Regions from separate parts of the Kocuria sp. BT304 genome, predicted to be linked through region 3. Evidence: riboswitches for the same ligand, from Rfam matches in the RefSeq annotation. Region 3 holds a riboswitch; each other region holds the start of a gene.
What was found. Region 3 has a riboswitch for thiamine pyrophosphate ahead of DNL27_RS02585 (ECF transporter S component). Riboswitches for the same ligand answer to the same signal wherever they lie in the genome.
Positions count from the first base shown of each region.

Region 1: another riboswitch for thiamine pyrophosphate. It lies ahead of DNL27_RS01445 (3-oxoacyl-ACP reductase); the one in region 3 lies ahead of DNL27_RS02585 (ECF transporter S component).
Region 2: another riboswitch for thiamine pyrophosphate. It lies ahead of DNL27_RS06130 (bifunctional hydroxymethylpyrimidine kinase/phosphomethylpyrimidine kinase); the one in region 3 lies ahead of DNL27_RS02585 (ECF transporter S component).

Region 1 is NZ_CP030039.1:317,821-324,440, reverse strand. It holds gene nhaA (Na+/H+ antiporter NhaA) at 1-889, opposite strand, end outside; TPP riboswitch at 1,035-1,163, shown strand; gene DNL27_RS01445 (3-oxoacyl-ACP reductase) at 1,208-1,972, shown strand; gene DNL27_RS01440 (LLM class flavin-dependent oxidoreductase) at 1,974-3,404, shown strand; gene DNL27_RS01435 (phosphatidylserine/phosphatidylglycerophosphate/cardiolipin synthase family protein) at 3,664-4,923, opposite strand; gene DNL27_RS01430 (exodeoxyribonuclease III) at 5,062-5,868, shown strand; gene DNL27_RS01425 (hypothetical protein) at 5,873-6,620, shown strand, end outside.
Region 2 is NZ_CP030039.1:1,358,288-1,364,907, reverse strand. It holds gene proB (glutamate 5-kinase) at 1-605, opposite strand, end outside; gene obgE (GTPase ObgE) at 602-2,197, opposite strand; gene rpmA (50S ribosomal protein L27) at 2,348-2,602, opposite strand; gene rplU (50S ribosomal protein L21) at 2,644-2,955, opposite strand; gene DNL27_RS06130 (bifunctional hydroxymethylpyrimidine kinase/phosphomethylpyrimidine kinase) at 3,202-4,752, opposite strand; TPP riboswitch at 4,740-4,833, opposite strand; gene DNL27_RS06125 (Rne/Rng family ribonuclease) at 4,925-6,620, opposite strand, start outside.
Region 3 is NZ_CP030039.1:568,618-575,237, forward strand. It holds gene DNL27_RS02550 (Na+/H+ antiporter subunit A) at 1-78, shown strand, start outside; gene DNL27_RS02555 (Na(+)/H(+) antiporter subunit C) at 75-605, shown strand; gene DNL27_RS02560 (Na+/H+ antiporter subunit D) at 595-2,232, shown strand; gene DNL27_RS02565 (Na+/H+ antiporter subunit E) at 2,229-2,876, shown strand; gene DNL27_RS02570 (monovalent cation/H+ antiporter complex subunit F) at 2,873-3,142, shown strand; gene mnhG (monovalent cation/H(+) antiporter subunit G) at 3,139-3,501, shown strand; gene DNL27_RS02580 (DUF4235 domain-containing protein) at 3,632-3,904, shown strand; TPP riboswitch at 3,998-4,104, shown strand; gene DNL27_RS02585 (ECF transporter S component) at 4,163-4,786, shown strand; gene DNL27_RS02590 (ABC transporter ATP-binding protein) at 4,783-6,381, shown strand; gene DNL27_RS02595 (energy-coupling factor transporter transmembrane protein EcfT) at 6,378-6,620, shown strand, end outside.

The DNA.
Region 1 (6,620 bases), 250 kb from region 3:
CGAGGACGGGGACGACGAAACCGAGCAGGACACCCGCGACCGTGGCGTGGATCCCGGCCTCGTGCACCAGGGCCCACGTGATCACGGCCAGCGGCACCAGGATCGCCCAGGCGGCCCACGTGCGGTGCGCGAAGAAGCGCGGGAAGCGGTGCGCCAGGAGCCCGAACACGGCCAGCGGGACGAGCGCGAGGAGCAGCGGGAGCACGTGCACCTCGTCGGTGTAGAAGACCGCGATGATGGTGATGGCGAGCAGGTCGTCCACCACCGCGAGCGTCAGCAGGAACAGGCGGAGCGCGCTGGGCAGGTGCGAGCCCACGATCGCGAGGACGGCCACCGCGAACGCGATGTCCGTGGCGGTGGGGATCGCCCAACCGCCCAGGGTCTCGGGGCTGCCGAGGTTAACGCCCGCGTAGATCAGAGCCGGGACGACGACGCCGCCCACGGCCGCCGCGACCGGCACCGCCGCCTTCCCGAGGTCCCGCAGATCACCCGCGACGAACTCGCGCTTGAGCTCCAGGCCCACGAGGAAGAAGAACACGGCGAGCAGCCCGTCCGCGGCCCACGTCCCCAGGCTGAGGTCCAGGTGCCACGGCTCGTAGCCGACCTTCAGGTCCCGGAGGGCGAAGTAGCTCTCCACGAAGGGCGAGTTGGCCCAGACGATGGCGAGGACGGCGGCGACCACCAGGAGGATGCCGGCCACGGTCTCGCGGCGCAGGACGTCCTGGAGGCGGGAGAAGAGGCCGCCCGAGGGGTGGTCGGGCTCGCACGGGGGCTCAGGATGGTTGAAGAAACCGGGCTCCGAGACGAAGCCGGAGGGTTCTGCCTGCACCACGGTTCCCGGGGTTCCGGGCTCAACGTGGGCAGGGGTGGTGCTGTGGTGCGGGGGCATGGATCACTCCAGTGTCGACGGGCATCACGCTCATTACCGCCGACCAGACTTCCCGGCACACCAGCCAGCAAGGGTAGCAGTGCGCTTTTGGGCGGCGCACGCGGGGCGGCTGCCATGAGGCTGAGCGGCTCCGTCTACACTGGCCACCAGTGACACGGGGTGCCGCCACCCTCCCCGCCCACCGGGCGGGCAGACAGAGGACCGCAGCGGCTGAGATGACACCCGTCGAACCTGTCCAGTTAGTACTGGCGAAGGGATGTCACGGGGTTCCCGCTCGGGGGTGCACCGCTTTCTTCGCCGTGAGCCACAGGAGTGAGCATGCGGATCGAGAACATCATTGTCCTGGTCACCGGGGGAGCCCGCGGGCTCGGGGAGCACCTCAGCCGGGCGTTCGCGCGCGAGGGCGCGCGCGTCGTCGTGAACTACCACTCCAGCGAGGAGCGGGCCCGTGCGCTGGTCAGCGAACTCGGGGAGGACAGGGCACTCGCGGTCCAGGCGGATGTGACCGACGCCCAGCAGGTGCGGGACATGGTCTCCCGGGCCCGGGAGCACTTCAGCGCGCCGATCACGGTGGCGGTGAACAACGCCCTGGTGGACTTCAGCTTCAACGGCGATGCCCGCCCCACCCTGGACACCCTCACTGCGGAGAACCTGACCCAGCAGTTCGAGGGCGCCGTGGTGGGTGCCCTCAACGTGATGCAGGCGGTCACCCCGGGCATGGCGGAGGCCGGTGAGGGGCGCATCATCAACATCGGCACCAACCTCTTCCAGAACCCGGTGGTCCCCTACCACGACTACACCGCCGCGAAGGCCGCCCTGCTCTCCCTCACCCGCACCGCCGCCAAGGATCTGGGCCCGCAGGGCATCACGGTGAACATGATTTCCGGCGGCCTGCTGCGCACCACGGACGCGAGCGCCGCCACCCCGGACGAGGTCTTCGACTTCATTGCCGCCGGCACTCCCCTGGGCCGCGTGACCACCCCCGAGGAGTTCGCGGACACCGCCCTGTTCTTCGCCTCGGACTGGTCCCGCGGGGTCACCGGCCAGAACCTGGTGGTCGACGGCGGGCTGGTGATGGACTGACATGGCCGCCCCCTCTCCGCACGACGACGCCGCCCAGCCCGGTCCCGCGCGCACGGCACCTGCCGGGGGCGCGGCGTCGGCAACCACCCCCGAAGCCGGGCCGACGCTCGGGACGGCGGCTGCGGCGTCGTCGCCCACGACCGCACCGGCCCGCCGCCTCCACCTCAACGCGTTCCTCTACGGCGCCGGCCACCACCAGGCCGCGTGGCGCGCCCCGAACTCCTCGGTGCACCGCCTCACGGACATCACCTACTACGAGGAGCTCGCGCAGACCGCCGAGCACGGCCTGTTCGATGCCGTGTTCTTCGCGGACGGCCACAGCGTGGGCGACGTGTCCGGCGGACCCCACTGGTCGCTCGAACCGCTGACCGCGCTGTCCGCGATGGCGCGCGCCACCGAGCGCATCGGCCTGGTGTGCACGGTCTCCTCCACGTTCTTCACCCCGTTCCACGCGGCCCGGATGCTCGCGTCCCTGGACCACATCTCGGGCGGCCGGGCGGGCTGGAACGTGGTGACCTCCATGTGGGATGCGGAAGCCCGCAACCACGGCTACCGGGCCATGCCGCCCAAGGACGAGCGCTACGAGCGCGCCCGCGAGTTCGTGGAGGTGGCCCGCGCCCTGTGGGCCAGCTGGGACGAAGACGCCGTCACCGCGGACCCCGAGGGCCGGTGGGCGGACCCCTCCAAGCTGCACCGCCTGGACCACGAGGGCCGCCACTTCCTGGTGGACGGACCCCTCACGGTCCCGCGCTCCCCGCAGGGCGAGCCGGTGCTCTTCCAGGCCGGTGCGTCCGGCCCCGGCAAGGCCCTGGCCGGGGACTACGCGGAGGGGATCTACGCCGTGGCCTACGACCTCCCCGCCGCCCAGGAGTACTACTCCTCGGTCAAGGCAGAGGTCGCGCGGGCCGGGCGCGATCCGGAGTCCGTGGCCGTGATGCCCGGACTCGTGACCTATGTGGGCCGCACGCACGAGGAGGCGCAGGAGAAGCAGGACCGCGTGGACCGGCTGCTGCCCGTGGAGCAGTCCCTCGCGCAGCTCTCCACGTTCGTGGAGCAGGACTGCTCAGCCTGGGACCTGGACGCGCCCGTGCCCCCGCTGCCGCCCCTGGAGGAGTTCACCGGGCCGCAGGGCCGCTACGGGACCATCCTGCGGATCGTCGAGGCGGAGCACCCCACGGTCCGCCAGCTGCTCGGGCGCCTGGCCGCTGGCGGGGGCCACTGCACCATGGTGGGCACCCCGGAGTCGATTGCGGACCAAATGCAGGAGTGGCTGGAGAACGGCGGGGCGGACGGCTTCAACCTCATGCCATCCGTGCAGCCGGACTCGCTCGAGGACTTCGTGGACCTCGTGGTCCCCGAGCTGCAGCGCCGCGGCCTGTTCCGCACCGAGTACACCGCCACCACGCTGCGCGGTCACCTCACGCTGGGCTGACACCCGCCGCACGACGACGCCGCCGCGCCCCTTCCCGGGGGCCACAACCTCGCCAGCGCCCCCGCCCACATTCTTAAGTGCAGCTTTTGCCACTTTTCGGCCCCTGAGGGGCAAAACCTGCACTTAACCCTGGGGTGGGGGGCTTATTGCTGGGGCGGGGAGCCCGATCTTGGGGGGTGCAGGGTTCCGCGAGGGCGGCGGCGGTCCGGGGACGGGCGCGCGGGAGCCGGCCGTGCGGCGTCGTCGTCCGGCGGGGATGTCAGAGCAGGGGGCGCAGCGGGACCAGCAGGACCTCGGCAACGCGCGCCATGGGGTGACGGTCCCGCCAGCGCGGGGAGGTGAGCTCCTCGCAGTGCTCGCTGTCCGCGAGGAACACCTTCTCCATCTGCGCGGCGAAGTCCGGGTCCACGATCTCCACGTTGGTCTCGTAGTTGAAGGACAGGGAGAGGCGGTCCAGGTTGGCGGTGCCCACGGTGGACCACTCGCCGTCGATCGTGGCCGTCTTGGAGTGGATCATGCTCGCGGCGTACAGCAGGATGGTCACCCCGCCGCGCAGCAGCTGGCCGTAGAAGCCGCGCGACACCCAGTCCGCCAGGATGTGGTTGGAGTCCTTGGGGACCATGATCCGCACGTCCACCCCGCGGGCCGCGGCGTCCAGGAGGGTGTCGAGCACCTGCTGGTCCGGGATGAAGTACGGGGTGTTGATCCAGATGTGGTCCTGCGCCCGGTCGATCGCGTTCATGTACATCTCGCGGATGGGATACACGATCTGGATGGGCAGGTTGGCGTTGACCCGGACCTCCGGGTCCCAGCTCTTGGGCGGAACCCACTCGATGGCCGTGCCCGGCTCGCGGTCCTCGTTCCACACGGTGGCCACCGCGTTGCGCAGCCCCCACACCGCCGGGCCGACCTCCCGGATGTGGGTGTCCCGCCACTGCCGCGAGTACATGGACCCGATGTTGAACCCGCCCACGAAACCGATCTCGTCGTCCACCACCAGGATCTTGGAGTGGTTCAGGCCGGAGAACCGCAGCGGCCCCTTCCAGAACGGGCGCCGCAGGAACGGCATGCGGAACACGTGGACCTTGCTGTCGAAGCGGTAGAAAGTCTGCGGGACCACCAGGTTGGCGAAGCCGTCGTAGATCACGAACACGTCCACGCCGCGCTCCGCCGCACGGTTCATGCCGTCCAGGAAGCGCTGCCCGATCTCGTCGTTCTTCCAGATGAACGTCTCCATGTGGACGGAGCGCTCGGCGCCGTCGATGGCCTCCAGCATGTCCTCGTAGACGTCCTCACCCGAGGTGTAGATGGTCAGCTCCGAGTCCTGGACCTGGGCCGTGTACGTTCCCGGACGGGGGGCGTCACGCTGCTTGCGCCCGCGCTGCTTCCACCAGTCGATGCCCGCGAGCGAGGCCACCACCGCTGCCTGTGCCCCCAGCAGGGAACCCGCGCCGATCCCCGCCGCCTTGACGACGATCCGGCGTTCTCTGATCTCGGACAGCACACGCGAAGCACTCATCCCGCCACCCTACTGCCCGGCGTTCACGGGGGTGCCGTGCCACGGCTGGGGCTCCGGTGGAAGTCCCCGGACGGCGACCCGTGCGGAGCGCACTGCACCGGTTTCTCCGGTGCGGCGCGGATGGCTACGGTGGAGCCCATGAGAATCGCCACGTGGAACGTGAACTCCATCCGCGCCCGCGCCGACCGCATCGAGGCGTGGCTCGACCGCTCCGACGTGGACGTGCTGGCCATCCAGGAGACCAAGGCCAAGGACGAGAACTTCCCGTGGGAGCTGTTCGAGTTCGCGGGCTACGAGGTGGCCCACTTCGGCGTGAACCAGTGGAACGGCGTGGCGATCGCCTCCCGCGTGGGGCTCACGGACGTGCAGCGCACCTTCCCGGACCAGCCCACGTTCGGCAAGCCCGGCCAGGAGCCGGCGCAGGAGGCCCGCGCGATCGGCGCCACGTGCGGCGGTGTGCGCGTGTGGTCCCTCTACGTGCCCAACGGCCGCGGCCTGGACGACCCCCACATGCCGTACAAGCTCGAGTGGCTGCGCGTGCTGGAGGGCCATGCCAAGCAGTGGCTGCAGGAGGACCCGGACGCGCAGATCACCCTGGTGGGCGACTGGAACGTGGCCCCGCAGGACGACGACGTGTGGGACATCCAGCTCTTCAAGGAGGGCGGCTACACCCACGTCAGCGAACCCGAGCGCGCGGCATTCCACGCGTTCATCGAGGACGCCGGCTACCAGGACGTCGTGCGCCCGCGCCACCCCGGCCCCGGCGTCTACACCTACTGGGACTACAAGCAGCTGCGCTTCCCCAAGAAGGAGGGCATGCGCATCGACTTCCAGCTGTGCTCCCCCGCACTGGCCGCGCGCGTGCAGGACGCCTGGATCGACCGCGACGAGCGCAAGGGCAAGGGCGCCTCGGACCACGCGCCCGTCGTGATCGAGATCGACTGATCCCGTGCCCCTGATCAACGCGGGCAGCGCGTACCGCAGCATCACGGGCCCGCCCGTGCGGTTCGCGCTGCGCGTCTACGTGCCCCAGCAGGACCTCGACGCCCACTACGCGCCTGGCATCCCCCGCGCCCTGGACCCCTTCACCGGCGGGGTGCACGAGTTCTCGGAGCAGCTCGCCCGCCTCACGGACACCTCCCAGTCCCTGCTGCCCCCGGCCCGCGAACCCCTGTGGACCATGCCGTTCTCCACGGCACCGGCCGGCGCGTGGCGGTTGCTGGGGGTGCCGGGTGCAGCGGGGCCGTCGGGTTCCTCCGGTTCCCCGGGCGCCGCGGGTGCCTCGGGTTCTGCGGGTGCCCCCGGCGCTGCGGGCGCTTCCGGTTTTCCGGGCCGTCCGGGGGCCGCTCGCGCCTCGGGCGCTGCAGGTGCGTCAGGTTCCGCGGGGGCTCCGGGCGCTTCGGGGTCCGCGGACACTTCGGGCTCCCCGGGGCCTGTTCCCGGTGCGTCCCCGAACCACCCCGGGGACTTCCCAGTGTTCCACCCCACCCAGAGGCTGCGCCGCTCCCTGCGTCTGTTCACCGCGGCGGAGAACGAGGACAGCGCCCAGCTCCTGCCCCTCCTCGTCCCCGAACGCGAGGTCGAGGACGCCGCCCGGGCCACCTCCACGGAGGCCTTCCAACCCGTCTACACCCGCGAGGCCGCCTACGCCGTCCCCCTCGCGTGGTTCGCGGCCTTCGAACCGGCGGACCACGTGG
Region 2 (6,620 bases), 790 kb from region 3:
ACCAGAGCCGCGATCCGGTCGTTGTCGCCGAACTTGATCTCGTGGGTAGCCACGGCGTCGTTCTCGTTGACGATCGGCAGGATCCCCAGGTCCAGCAGCCGTTCGATCTGGCGGTGCGCGTTCTTGTACTGCGAGTGGCGCATGAGGTCCTCGGCGGTCACGAGCACCTGCCCCACCGTGACGTCGTAGCGCGCGAAGTGCTCGGTGTAGCGGGAGATCAGCAGACCCTGGCCCACCGACGCCGCGGCCTGCTTGGTCGCGAGGTCCTTGGGGCGCTTGGACAGCCCCAGCGGCTGCAGCCCCGCGGTGATCGCACCCGAGGACACGAACACCACCTCCACACCCTGGGCCTTGATGCGTCCGAGGGCGTCCACGATCGAGCGCAGGGCGTTCTCGTCGATGGAGTTCTCGATGGAGGTCAGGGACGAGGAGCCCACCTTCACGACCACGCGGCGGGCCTTGGGCAGCTCCTCCCGGCTCTCGACGGCCGAGCGCCGGTTCTTGCCGCGGCTCTCGGTGCTGAGCTGGATCGCGGACTTCGAGGCCTGCTGCTCCACGGCGGAGACGTCGATGGTCTCGGTGGGGGTCTTCTCGTGGTGGGTCACTTCTCGTTCGTCTCCTTCGTCTCGGACGTGCGGCGGCGATCTCGTGCGTCCACGGACTCGGTCCAGATCCCGGCGCGGCGCTCCTGCTCGAGCTCCGCGCGGGCCTCGGACTTCGCGTCCATGCGGTCGTAGAACTGTTCCCGCTTCTCGCGGCGGGTGGGGCGGGAGGTCTCCTCGAGGCGCAGGTCCGAGCCGCGGGGCCCGCCCAGCAGCTCGGCGCCGCCCACCATCGTGGGCTCCCAGTCGAAGACCACGCCGTTCTCCTCGGGCCCGATCAGCACGGCGTTGCCCGGCTTGGCCCCGATCCGGAACAGCTCGTCCTCGATGCCGAGCTTGGCGAAGCGGTCCGCGAGGTAGCCCACGGCCTCGTCGTTGTTGAAGTCCGTCTGCAGCACCCAGCGCTCGGGCTTCTCCCCGCGCACGTGGTACAGCGGCTCCTCGGCGCGGTCCTCGCGCGTGATCACGAACTCCCTGCGGTCCCGGCCACGACGACGCCGCACGGGCTCGGGCTGCAGCACGGGCACCGTCTGCCGTTGCTGCTCCCGCTGCTCCTCCTGGGCCCTGGCCTCGGAGACCAGTGCCGCCATCGCGAAGCTCAGCTCCCGCAGCCCCTCGTGGGAGGCCGTGGAGATCTCGAAGACCGGGTAGCCGCGCTGCTCCAGCTCGGCCCGCACGAAGTCCGCGAGCTCCCGGGCCTCGGGGACGTCCACCTTGTTGAGGACCACCAGGCGGGGCCGCTGCGTGAGCGGGATCGAGGAGGGGTCCTCGTCCGCGATGTCCTGAGCGTAGTGGGCCAGCTCCTCCTCCAGTGCGTCGAGGTCCGTGAGGGGGTCCCGGCCGGGCTCCAGGGTGGCGCAGTCGATCACGTGCACCAGGGCGGCGCAGCGCTCCACGTGGCGCAGGAACTCGAGGCCCAGCCCCTTGCCCTCGGAGGCTCCCGGGATCAGCCCGGGCACGTCCGCCACGGTGAAGCGGGTGTCCCCGGCCTGGACCACGCCCAGGTTGGGGACGAGCGTGGTGAAGGGGTAGTCGGCGATCTTGGGCCGGGCCGCGCTCATGGCGGCGATCAGGCTGGACTTGCCGGCGGAGGGGAAGCCCACGAGCGCGATGTCCGCGATGGACTTCAGCTCGAGCTCCACCTCCTGCTCCTCGCCCGGGGTGCCGAGCAGCGCGAAGCCGGGGGCCTTGCGCTTGGGGGACGCGAGAGCCGCGTTGCCGCGCCCGCCCTGACCGCCCGCGGCCAGCACGTACTCGCTGCCCTCGCCGAGCAGGTCCGCGAGCACGTTGCCCTCGCGGTCCTTGACCACGGTGCCGTCCGGCACGGACAGCACGAGGTCCTGACCCTTGAAGCCGTGGCGCATGTCCCCCTTGCCGGGCTCCCCGTTGGGGGCCTTCTGGTGGGGCGCGTGGTGGAAGCCGAGCAGCGTGGTGGACTGCCCGTCCACGCGCAGGATCACGGAACCGCCGTCCCCGCCGTTGCCGCCGTCCGGCCCGCCCAGGGGCTTGAACTTCTCACGTTTGACGGACACGCAGCCGTGGCCGCCGTTGCCGCCCGTGGCGTGGACGATGACGCGATCAATAAAACTGGCCACGTGGCTCCTCGAGGTCGTGGTCGTCCGCGGCGCGGGCGGACCGGTGCTGTGCTCAAAAGACTAGAGGGTGAGCGCGTGACGCGCCCACCCTCCAGTGGTCGTCGCCACGTGGACGTGGCGGCGGGTGGACCCAGGGGTCCGAAGAATCTACTACTCGGCGGTCTGGATGTTGACCACGCGGCGGCCACGACGGGTGCCGAACTCGACGACACCGGCGGCCAGGGCGAACAGGGTGTCGTCCTTGCCGCGGCCCATGTTCAGGCCCGGGTGGAAGTGGGTCCCGCGCTGGCGGACGATGATCTCGCCGGCGTTGACGGACTGGCCGCCGAAGCGCTTGACACCCAGGTACTGGGCGTTGGAGTCACGGCCGTTGCGAGTGGAGCTCGCACCCTTCTTGTGTGCCATGGTGTGTGCCTACCTTCGTTGGAAATGTACGGGGGACCGGATCAGGCGTCGATGCCGGTGATCTTGACCGTGGTCAGCTCGGCGCGGAAACCCTGACGCTTCTTGTAGCCGGTCTTGTTCTTGTACTTCATGATCGAGATCTTGGGACCGCGCAGGTCCTCGATGATCTCGGCCGTGACCTTGACGTCGGCCAGGGTCTTGGAGTCGGAGGTGACCTTGTCCCCATCGACCAGCAGCAGCGCAGGAAGCTCTACGGTGCTGCCTGCCTCGCCGGCGACGCGGTCAAGGGTCACGAGGTCTCCTACGGAAACCTTCTCCTGGCGGCCGCCTGCGCGGACAATCGCGTACACCACTTGGGAACTCACTTCTCTCGACATCTATGGACTGCGTGTATTGGTCGGGTGCACTCCTGGAGGACTGCGAATGTCGAGACATCACGCCGCAGTGGTTCATGACCGACCGCATTCCGCGTGGCTATCGCATCAAAACAGGATGTTCACCCGAGTGTGCCGCTTTCCGTGCGCGTGGGAATGACTACGACGCACTCCGGTGTCCGGCACCGACAGCCCAGAGTACCTGATCCCCGGAAGTCACGCCACTCACGCGCCCTGCCCGCCGCGCTGCGCGGACTGGTCGAAGAACGCGAGTTCGAGCCGGCAGGCCCGCAGGTAGGCGCGTCGCATGGCCTCGCGGGTGGCGGGGTCCGCGCTCGACGCCGCCCGGTCCACGATCTCGCGCACGGCCTCCGTGGCGGCCTGGAAGGCGGGGTCCGCGTAGGTCTGCAGCCAGTCCGCGTACGGGTGCCCGTCCAGCCCCGCGGCCCGGGCCCGCGCCGAGAGCTCCGAGCCCACGTGGGCGTAGAGCCAGTAGCACGGCAGCACCGCAGCGGCCCCCACCGCGAAGCCGTCCTGTCCCGTGCGCGCGAGCAGGAAGTCCGCGTACGCGCTCGTGGTCTCCGAGGGCGGCAGCGGCTTCCGGTCCCCGAGCCGCGCGCGGTGCAGGGCGGACTCCCCCGTGACCACGGCGGCGGACGCGCTCGCGAACAGCTCACGGGAGTCCTCGTCCGGTGCGGAGGCGGCCAGCAGCGCCAGGGCCCGGGAGTAGAACTCGAGGTACTGCATGTCCTGGTCCAGGTAGAACTCGAACGCCTCCCGGTCCAGGGTGCCGTCCCCCAGGGCCACCACGAAGGGCAGCGCCGCGATCCGTTCCCGGACCGGAGCGCTCTCGTCCCACAGCTCGTCCGTGAACGGCCGCCCCTGCCCGGAGCCCAGCCCGGCGGCGTCCTCCGCGCACGCCCCGGCTAAGAAGGTGGGGTCCGTGACGAGGTCCTGGACGTGGTGGAAGTGGTGGACCGGGCCGTTGCCGTGGCCCACGTGCAGGGTGTCCGCCGCGCGCAGCGCCCCGCGCAGCCACTGGCGGGCGGTGTCGATGCCCTGCGCCCAGTCCCCCGTGCGGGCCACCACCGTGGCCACCGCGGAGGACAGCGAGCAGCCCGTGCCGTGCGTGTTGCGGGTGACCACGCGCGCTCCCGCGTACTGCGCGGCGGGTTCGGCCCGGCCGGGAACCACGAGGGCGTCCGGCGTGGTGTCCCCCGCGAGGTGCCCGCCCTTGACGAGCACGCGCGTGCCGAAGGTCTCCGCCACGGCACGGCCCTGCGCGAGGGCCTCGTCCCACGTGGTGGCCACGGGCCGTTCCGCGAGCACGGCCAGCTCGGGAAGGTTGGGGGTGATGAGGTCCGCGTGGTGCAGGATCCCGCGCAGGGCGTCCTCGGCGTCGGGCTCCAGCAGCCGGCCCCCGGCGGTGGCCACCATCACCGGGTCGATCACAACCACCGGGGCACGTCCGGCCGCCAGCCAGCGGCCCACGGTCTCGATGGTCTCCACCGAGCCGAGCATGCCCACCTTCACGGCGTCCAGCTCCACGTCCTGCGCCACGGCGTCCAGCTGCGCCTGGAGCACGGACACGGGCGGGGTGTGCACGTCCACCACGCCCCGGGTGTTCTGCGCGACCACCGCCGTGATCACGCTCAGCCCGTAGCCGCCCATCGCGGCGATCGACTTCAGGTCCGCGGCGTGGCCCGCGCCGCCGGTGGGATCCGTTCCGGCGATCGACAGGACGCGCGGGGCGGGGGCAGGAGACGTGGCGATCACGACATTCCCTTCGCTAGTTCGAGCTAGATCAGGTTCGACGGGTGTGTTCTCAGCCGCTGGGCGGCACCCCGTGTCCGTGCCCGATCATGCCACAGGAGCGCCCGGATTCCTCCGAGCGCTCCTGTGGCCGGGCCGTGCACGACGCCACACGGTGGCGGTCGTCGCGCGGGTCTCAGTCCGCCTTGGGGGTCATGGTGATGTCCTGGGCCTTCACGCCCACCCCCACGATGGTCGGCTGCCCGTCCGAGGGCGCCGTGCGCACCGCGGTGGCCTCGGCGGTGAAACGGCTCGCGGCCCCCGCCGACGCCTCGTACTCGCGCGTCTCCACGCTCGCGGTGCCCGGTGCGGCGGCGGGTGCCACCGCACGGCGTGAACCACGACGCCGCCTGGCCGGGGTGCTCGGGGCGGCCTGCCCCGCGGCACCCGGTGCGTTCTGACCGGCCGCGCTGGGCGCGGTCCCGGCACCACCGGAGCGGCTGCTGCCGGACTGGTCGCGCCCGGACTGGTCTCGTCCGGTCTTGTCGTCCTCGGACCGACCGCTCCCGGACTGGCGGTTGCCCGCCCCGCCGTTCCTGGACCGGCCGCCTCCGGACTGGTCCCGCTGGGTGTCGCTGTCCTGCCCCGCCCCTGACTTTCCGCCCTGGGAGTCCGAGGAGCGGTCGGCGTCCTCGGCGGAGCCGCGCGCGCCCGTGGCGGCGCCGGGGGCCGTGGCCACCCGGCGGCCGCGGCGCTGACGGCCCGCACCACCCGAACGGGACCCGGATCCGGAACGGTCGCCGCCGGAGGTCTCCTCGCCCGAAGTGTCCTCACCGGAGAACGCCGCGGAGAGCGAGTCAAGGGTTAGGGACTCCTGTGCCGTGCCACGGTCCTGGTGGCCCTGCGGGAGCTCGACGACCTCGCCGCCGATGGTCAGCTGCGAGGCGGCGCCGCCGTCCTGGCCCTGGGTGTGGTCCTCGCGGGAGGTCTCCTGCGACGAACCGCCATCCTCACCCTGCTGGGTGCGGCCACGGCTGCGCTTGCCCCGGCGCTTCTTGCGACGGCGTCCGCCCTCGGACTCGCCGTGGCTCTCGTCCCCGGGGCCTCCCGCCGCCTGGTGGTCTCGCGCGGAGTCCGCGGCACCGGACGCGCTGCCCGAGGACGCGGCCGCGTCCCGGGAACCGTGCTGGGCGGCGTCGTCCTCGTGCGAGGAGGCCGCGGCGATGGTGGCGAACGCGGTGCGCGCGGCCTCGTCCCGGGCCTGCTGCTCGTCCGGGCTCTTGGAGCGCGCGGGCGAGGGCTGCTTTTCCTGCGGCTGGTGCTGCTGCTTCTGGCGCGAGCGCTTGCGGTCGTTGCGGTTGCCGCGGTGGTCCGGGGCGGACGCGGTGGAGCGGCCCTTGAGCGGGTGGTCGTGGACCAGCACGCCGCGCCCGGCGCACTCCTCGCACGGCTCGGAGAACACCTCCAGCAGCCCCGTGCCCATGCGCTTGCGCGTCATCTGCACGAGACCCAGGGAGGTCACCTCCGCCACCTGGTGCTTGGTGCGGTCGCGGCCCAGGCACTCCACGAGCCGGCGCAGCACGAGGTCCCGGTTGGACTCCAGGACCATGTCGATGAAGTCCACCACGATGATCCCGCCGATGTCCCGCAGCCGCAGCTGGCGCACGATCTCCTCGGCGGCCTCGAGGTTGTTCTTGGTGACGGTCTCCTCGAGGTTGCCGCCGGAACCGGTGAACTTGCCCGTGTTGACGTCCACCACGGTCATGGCCTCGGTGCGGTCGATCACGAGCGAGCCGCCGGAGGGCAGGAACACCTTGCGCTCCAGCGCCTTCTGGATCTGCTCCTCCACGCGCATGTGCTCGAAGAGGTCCTCGTCCTCGGTCCAGCGCTGC
Region 3 (6,620 bases):
GCCACCCGCTCCGAGAGCCCGGACCTGCCGGCCGGCTCCATGGCCTCCGGCGACGAGACCTCGGAGGTGCGGCCATGACGGTCAACGTGACCCTGCTGGTGGTTATGGGGGTGCTCTTCGCCGTGGGCGTGTACCTGCTGCTGGAGCGTTCCCTGACCCGCGTGCTGCTGGGGCTGATGCTGCTGACCAACGGGGCAAACCTGCTGATCCTGCACACGAGCGGCGCCCCGGGGGCGGCGCCCCTCTACGAGTCCGGGCTGGACCCCTCCGAGTACTCGGACCCGCTGCCGCAGGCGCTCGTGCTCACGTCCATCGTGATCTCGCTGGCCACCACGGCCTTCCTGCTGTCCATGATCTGGCGCTCGTGGATCCTGGCGCGCCGGGACGAGATCCAGGACGACCTCGAGGACCGCCGCGTGGCGCAGCAGTCCTCCTACGACGCCGAGGACGACGACGCCATGCCGCAGGACACCTCCGAGTTCAACCACGGGGACCCGCGCTACTCGCCGGCCCGGCACAACGAGGACGAGGCCACGGAGTCCCCGGGCCACCACCGGGTGGAGCGGCTGCAGCAGGACGACAGGAGGGATCCGCATGAGCACTGACCTGGCGCAGCTGGCACCGCTCGCGGTCCTCATCCCGTTCGTGGGCGCGGCCCTGAACTTCGTGATCGTGCACCGCAACAAGCTCCAGCGCACGGTGACCGTGGGCACCATGGCCTTGACGCTGGTCCTCAACTGCCTGATGCTCGCGGACGTGTGGAACCAGGGCCCGCAGGCCGTGCACCTGGGCGGCTGGGCGGCCCCGTACGGGATCGTGATGGTCGTGGACCAGCTCTCCGCGCTGATGCTCGTGGTCTCGGTGGTCGTCTCCCTCGCGGTGCTCGTGTACGCAGTGAGCGAGGGCGTGGCCAGCGGGGACGACGAGGGCCCCATCTCGATCTTCTACCCCACGTTCCTGCTGCTCGTGGCGGGGGTCTCCAACGCGTTCCTCGCCGGGGACCTGTTCAACCTCTACGTGGGCTTCGAGATCCTGCTGACGGCCTCGTACGTGCTGCTCACCATGGGCGGCACCGCGCAGCGCATCCGGGCCGGGGTCACGTACGTGGTGGTCTCGGTGATCTCCTCGATCCTGTTCCTGATCTCCCTGGGGATGATCTACGGGGCCACGGGCACCGTGAACATGGCGGACCTCTCCCTCAAGCTCGCGGACCTGCCGCAGGGCACGCAGATGCAGCTGCACCTCATGCTGCTGATCGCGTTCGGGGTCAAGGCGGCGATCTTCCCGCTGTCTTTCTGGCTGCCCGACTCCTACCCCACGGCCTCGGCGCCGGTCACCGCGGTGTTCGCGGGCCTGCTCACCAAGGTGGGTGTCTACTCGATCATCCGCACGGAGACCCTGCTGTTCCCGGGGCGCCAGATCAACGACCTCCTGATGTGGGTGGCCCTGCTGACCATGCTGGTGGGCATCCTGGGCGCCCTCGCCCAGATCGACATCAAGCGCATGCTCTCCTTCACGCTGATCAGCCACATCGGGTACATGATCTTCGGCATCGCGGTGGGCACCCCGCAGGCCCTCGCGGCCGTGGTGTACTACATCGCCCACCACATCGTGATCCAGACCAGCCTGTTCCTGGTGGCGGGGCTGATCGAGCGCCGCGGCGGGTCCACCAACGTGGACCGGCTGGCCGGGCTGCTGCGGATCTCCCCCATGCTGGGCGTGCTGTACCTGGTCCCGGCGCTGAACCTGGGCGGGATCCCGCCGTTCTCAGGCTTCCTGGGGAAGGTGGGTCTGATCGAGGCCGGCGTGCAGAGCGGAACCTGGCTGGACTACCTGCTGGTGGGCGTGTCCGTGTTCGTCTCGCTGCTCACGCTCATGGCCCTCGTCCGGGTGTGGAACCGAGTGTTCCTGCGCCGGGTGGACGACGCCGAGTACCCCGATCCCGTACTGCGGGCCACCACCGCGCAGGGCCACCGTCCGCGCACGTCCCGCGTGGTCGCAGGCAACCCGGCGAGCAGGTTCTCGGACTCCGCCCCCGTGGTGCTGCTGCCCAAGACCATGGTGGGCGCCACCACGGCGCTCGTGGCGGTGGGTGTGGCCCTGACCGTGTTCGCCGGACCCCTGTTCGACCTCGCGGGCAGTGCGGCGGACAACCTGGTGAGCCCGCAGCGCTACACCAACGCCGTACTGGCACCCATGGGTGACGGCGGCGTGAGCGAGGAGGGCCAGTGAGCACGTCCGCGATCCGTCGGCAGTCCCGCAACTCCCTGCGGGCCGAGCTGCCCCTCATCCTGTGGCTCGTGGTGGTGTGGGGTGCCCTGTGGGGCGACTGGAGCCCCGGGAACCTGGTGTTCGGGCTGCTGCTGGCCCTGCTGGTCACGCGCACCCTGGTGCTGCCGCCCGTGCGACTGTCCGGGCGCTTCAGCGTGGTGCACTTCGTGCTGTTCGTGGTGACCTTCATCTGGCAGGTGGCCCGGGCGAGCATCCACGTGTTCCGGGTGGCGCTGACCCAGGGCCCCCGCGTGCACAACGCGGTGCTGGGCGTGGCGCTGCGGCAGAACAACGACCTCCTGATGACGGCCGTGGGCCACACCATGGCACTGATCCCCGGCTCGCTGGTGGTGGAGGTGGACCGCGGCAACGGGATCCTCTACTTCCACGTGCTGGACATCGCCACCGCGGAGCAGGCGGAGGCCTTCAAACGCTCCGTGCTGGACGCGGAGGCCGCGTGGATCCGGATCATGGGCTCCCGCGAGGACCTCGCGCTGCTGCCCGTGAAGGGGGATCCGGACCGCACGGAGGCCACGGGTGCCGTGGAGTCCCCGACCGAAGACATGGACGAGGCCGAGCGCGGGCCGGGACAGGAGCGATCATGACCATGTTCGACGTGGCCGTGTGGGTGTGCGGGGTGCTCCTCGCGCTCGCGGCGGCCGGAACCATCTACCGGCTGGCCAAGGGGCCGTCCCTGCTGGACCGGGTGATCGCCACCGACGTGCTGCTCGCGATCGTGGGCGCCGCCCTGGCGGTGGACATGGTCTACCACCACCACACGGACAACATCGTGCTGCTGGTGATCGTCTCCCTGGTGGGCTTCCTCGGCTCGGTCACAGTGGCCCGCAACGTGGGGCTGGACCGCTCATGAGCTGGCACACCGTGGTGGACGTGGCCGCCGTGATCTGCCTGGTGGTGGGGACGTTCATGTCCCTCGCCGCGGCCGTGGGCCTGCTGCGCTTCCCGGACCTGCTCTCGCGCATGCACGCGGGCACCAAGCCGCAGGTCTTCGGGCTGCTGCTGCTGCTCACGGCGGTCGCCCTGGAGAGCGGCGAGCCGCGCATGATCCCGCTGCTGCTGCTCGCGTGGATCTTCCAGCTGCTCACGGTCCCGGTCTCCGCGCACATGGTGGGCCGCGCGGCCTACCGCTCCAAGCACCTGCACGAGGAGAACCTCGTGGAGGACGAGCTGCGGGACGTGGTGGCGCGCGCGGGCGAGGAGTCCGGCTGACGGCGCCACCAGGGCGCCTCCCCCGCAGCGGTGTCCCCGGACACGCGCCGAGGTTCGTATGCTGGGGGAGGAACACCGCGCCGTCGGCCACCCTGCGCCGGCGGCACTCACGAGAACCAAGGAGAACTCCATGAACAAGGCGATGGACCTGCTCGGCACGGCCGCTTCCCTGGGCGGCGTGGCCCTGTCCAACAAGGCCCTGACGGTGGTCTGGAAGAAGGTCACGGGCAACGAGCCCCCCGCCAAGAACCCGGACGAGGACGAGGCCTGGCGGGACATCATCCTGTGGTCCCTGCTCACGGGCCTGGTGGGCACCGTCATCAAGGTGGGGATCTCCCGCCAGGTGGCCAAGATGCAGTCCGAGGACTCCGAGTCCGGCAAGAGCTCGCAGACCGAGGTCTGAGCCCGGCGTCGGGCACCGCGGCGCCCCTGCGACGGCGGGCGGGCGAGGCATCCAGGATGCCCCGCCCGCCCGCCGTCGTGGTCTAAGCTGGAGCCTCAACGACAGGGGAGCGCCACCGCGGCGCTGAGAGTGCGCGCGAGCGCAGACCCTCGAACCTGATCCGGTTCATACCGGCGCTAGGGAGTCGAGCATCTCAGGAGCCCGTGCGCAACGGCGCCCGGTGCTCTTCCCCTCCTGGAACCTTCAGGAGGACTTCTCATGACACAGACGCGCAGCACCTCGCCCCGGGCCGGACACGGCACGACGCGTGCCCGTTCGTGGCGGGTGGTGGACATCGTGGTGGCCGCGGTGCTCGCGGCGGCGTGCGCGGTGATCTTCTGGATGTGGTCCAACCTGCTGTACCCGGTGGTGTCCACGGCCTCGGTGGCCTACCCGCCCTCGGCCGGGCTCCTCGCCGGCGGCTGGCTCGTGGCAGGAACCCTGGGCGCCCTGATCATCCGCAAGCCGGGCGCGGCGCTGTTCTGCGAGCTGCTCGCGGCCGTCCTCGAGGGGTTCCTGGGCACCCACTTCGGGTGGACCGTGGTGATCTCCGGGCTCGTGCAGGGCCTGGGCGTGGAGCTCGTGTTCCTGCTGACCGGGTACCGCCGCTTCGGCCTGGCCACCGCCACGGCGGCGGGTGCGCTCTCCGGGCTGTTCCTCGGCGTCAGCGAGGACATCATGTACAACTACGAGTGGGCGCTGGACCAGAGGGTCGTCTACGCCGCACTCACCACGCTCTCCGGCGCCGTGATCGCCGGTGCGCTCATGTGGCTCGTGGTGCGCGCACTGCAGGCCACGGGTGTGCTCGGGGCCCTGGCCTCCGGCGCCACGCGGCGTCGATGACGGGGGAGGGGCCCGCCGCCCGCAGGGGCGCCGAGGTCCGGCTCGAGGGCTTCGACTGGCACTACCCCGGCCGTCAGGACCCGAGCCTGCGGGACGTCACCGCCACCATCACCCCGGGGGAGCGCGTGCTCCTGCTCGGTCCCTCCGGTGCGGGGAAGTCCACGCTGCTGCAGGCGCTCGCGGGTGTCGAGCAGGACCCGGACGGTCAGTCCCGCTCCGGGGGTCTCACCGTGGACGGCGCGGACCCCCGGGACGTCCGCGGCACCGTGGGCTTCATGCACCAGGACCCTGAGACCCAGGTGGTGCTCTCGCGGGTCGGGGACGACGTCGCGTTCGGACTGGAGAACCTCGCGGTGCCCCGGGAGCAGATCTGGCCCCGCGTCACGGAGGCACTGACCCGCGTGGGGCTGCCGCTGCCCCTCGAGCACTCCACCACGGCCCTGTCCGGGGGCCAGAAGCAGCGCCTCGCGCTCGCGGGCGTGCTAGCCATGCGGCCCCGGCTGCTGCTGCTGGACGAGCCCACGGCCAGCGTGGACCAGGAGGGTGCCGAGGACCTCTGCCGGGCCGTGTCCCGTGCCGTGGCGGAGGAGGGCATCACCCTGGTGGTCGTGGAGCACCGCGTGGCCCTGTGGGAGTCCGTGGTGGACCGGGTGCTCGTGCTGGACGAGCACGGCGGCGTGGCCTTCGACGGACCCACCCGGGAGACACTGCACGAGGCCCGGCGCCTGCTCCAGGAGCAGGGCACGTGGGTTCCCGGCTGGGTCCCGAGCACACGGACCCCGGCCCCCGAGACCGCCCGCGGACCCGACGCCGGGCAGCTGCTGCTCAGCGCGCGGGACGTCGCGGTCTCCCGGGTCCAGCCCCCCGGGCGCGCGGTGGCGCGCGAGCGGCGTCGTGCGCGCAGGTCGTGGCGGCGGGGCGGGGACGCGCCCACCCGGCGCCCGGCGGGCTGGGACCCGCCCGTGGCGGCCGAGGGGATCAGCCTGGAGGTGCGGGCCGGGCGGGCGCTCGCGGTCACCGGGGTCAACGGCGCGGGCAAGTCCACTCTGGCCCTCACGCTCGCCGGGCTGCTCGTGCCGGTGCGCGGCACGGTGCGCGCGGCGCCGCTGCTCGCCGGGGACGCCCCGTCCGATCCGTGCCTGTGGGACGGCGCCGAGCTGGTCCCGCGCGTGGGCACCGTCTTCCAGCACCCCGAGCACCAGTTCCTGCGCCCCACCGTGCGCGAGGAGCTCGAGTTCGGCCCGCGTCAGCTGCGGCTGCGCGCCGGCCACGGGGACGACGAGCTCCCGGAGGACGACGCCGCCCGCGTGGCGGAGCTGCTGGCCCGCCTTCGCCTCGAGAACCTCGCGGACGCCAACCCGTTCACCCTGTCCGGGGGCCAGAAGCGCCGGCTGTCCGTGGCCACGGTGCTCGCGGCCGCGCCGCGCGTGGTGGTCCTGGACGAACCAACGTTCGGGCAGGACGCCCAGACCTGGCGGGAGCTCGTGGACCTGCTCGTGGCGGAGCTGGACCGCGGCACCGCCGTGGTCACCGTGACCCACGACCGCGACCTCCTGGCCGCCCTCGACGCCCAGGAAGTGAGACTCGGCCCATGAGCACCACCGCAGCACCCTCCGTGTTCGGAGCCCGCAGCGGGCTGCTGGCCCGCGCGAACCCCGTGGTCAAGCTGCTCGGCGCGCTGCTGATCACCGTGGTGGTCGTGGTGAGCGCGGACCCCGTGACCAACGCAGCCGTGCTCGCGGGCCAGCTCGTGCTGCTCGCCGGGGTGGGTCTCGGCCCCGTGCGGCTGCTCGCCACCCTGTGGCCCGTGGTGGTGGCCGCGCTCGTCAGTGGC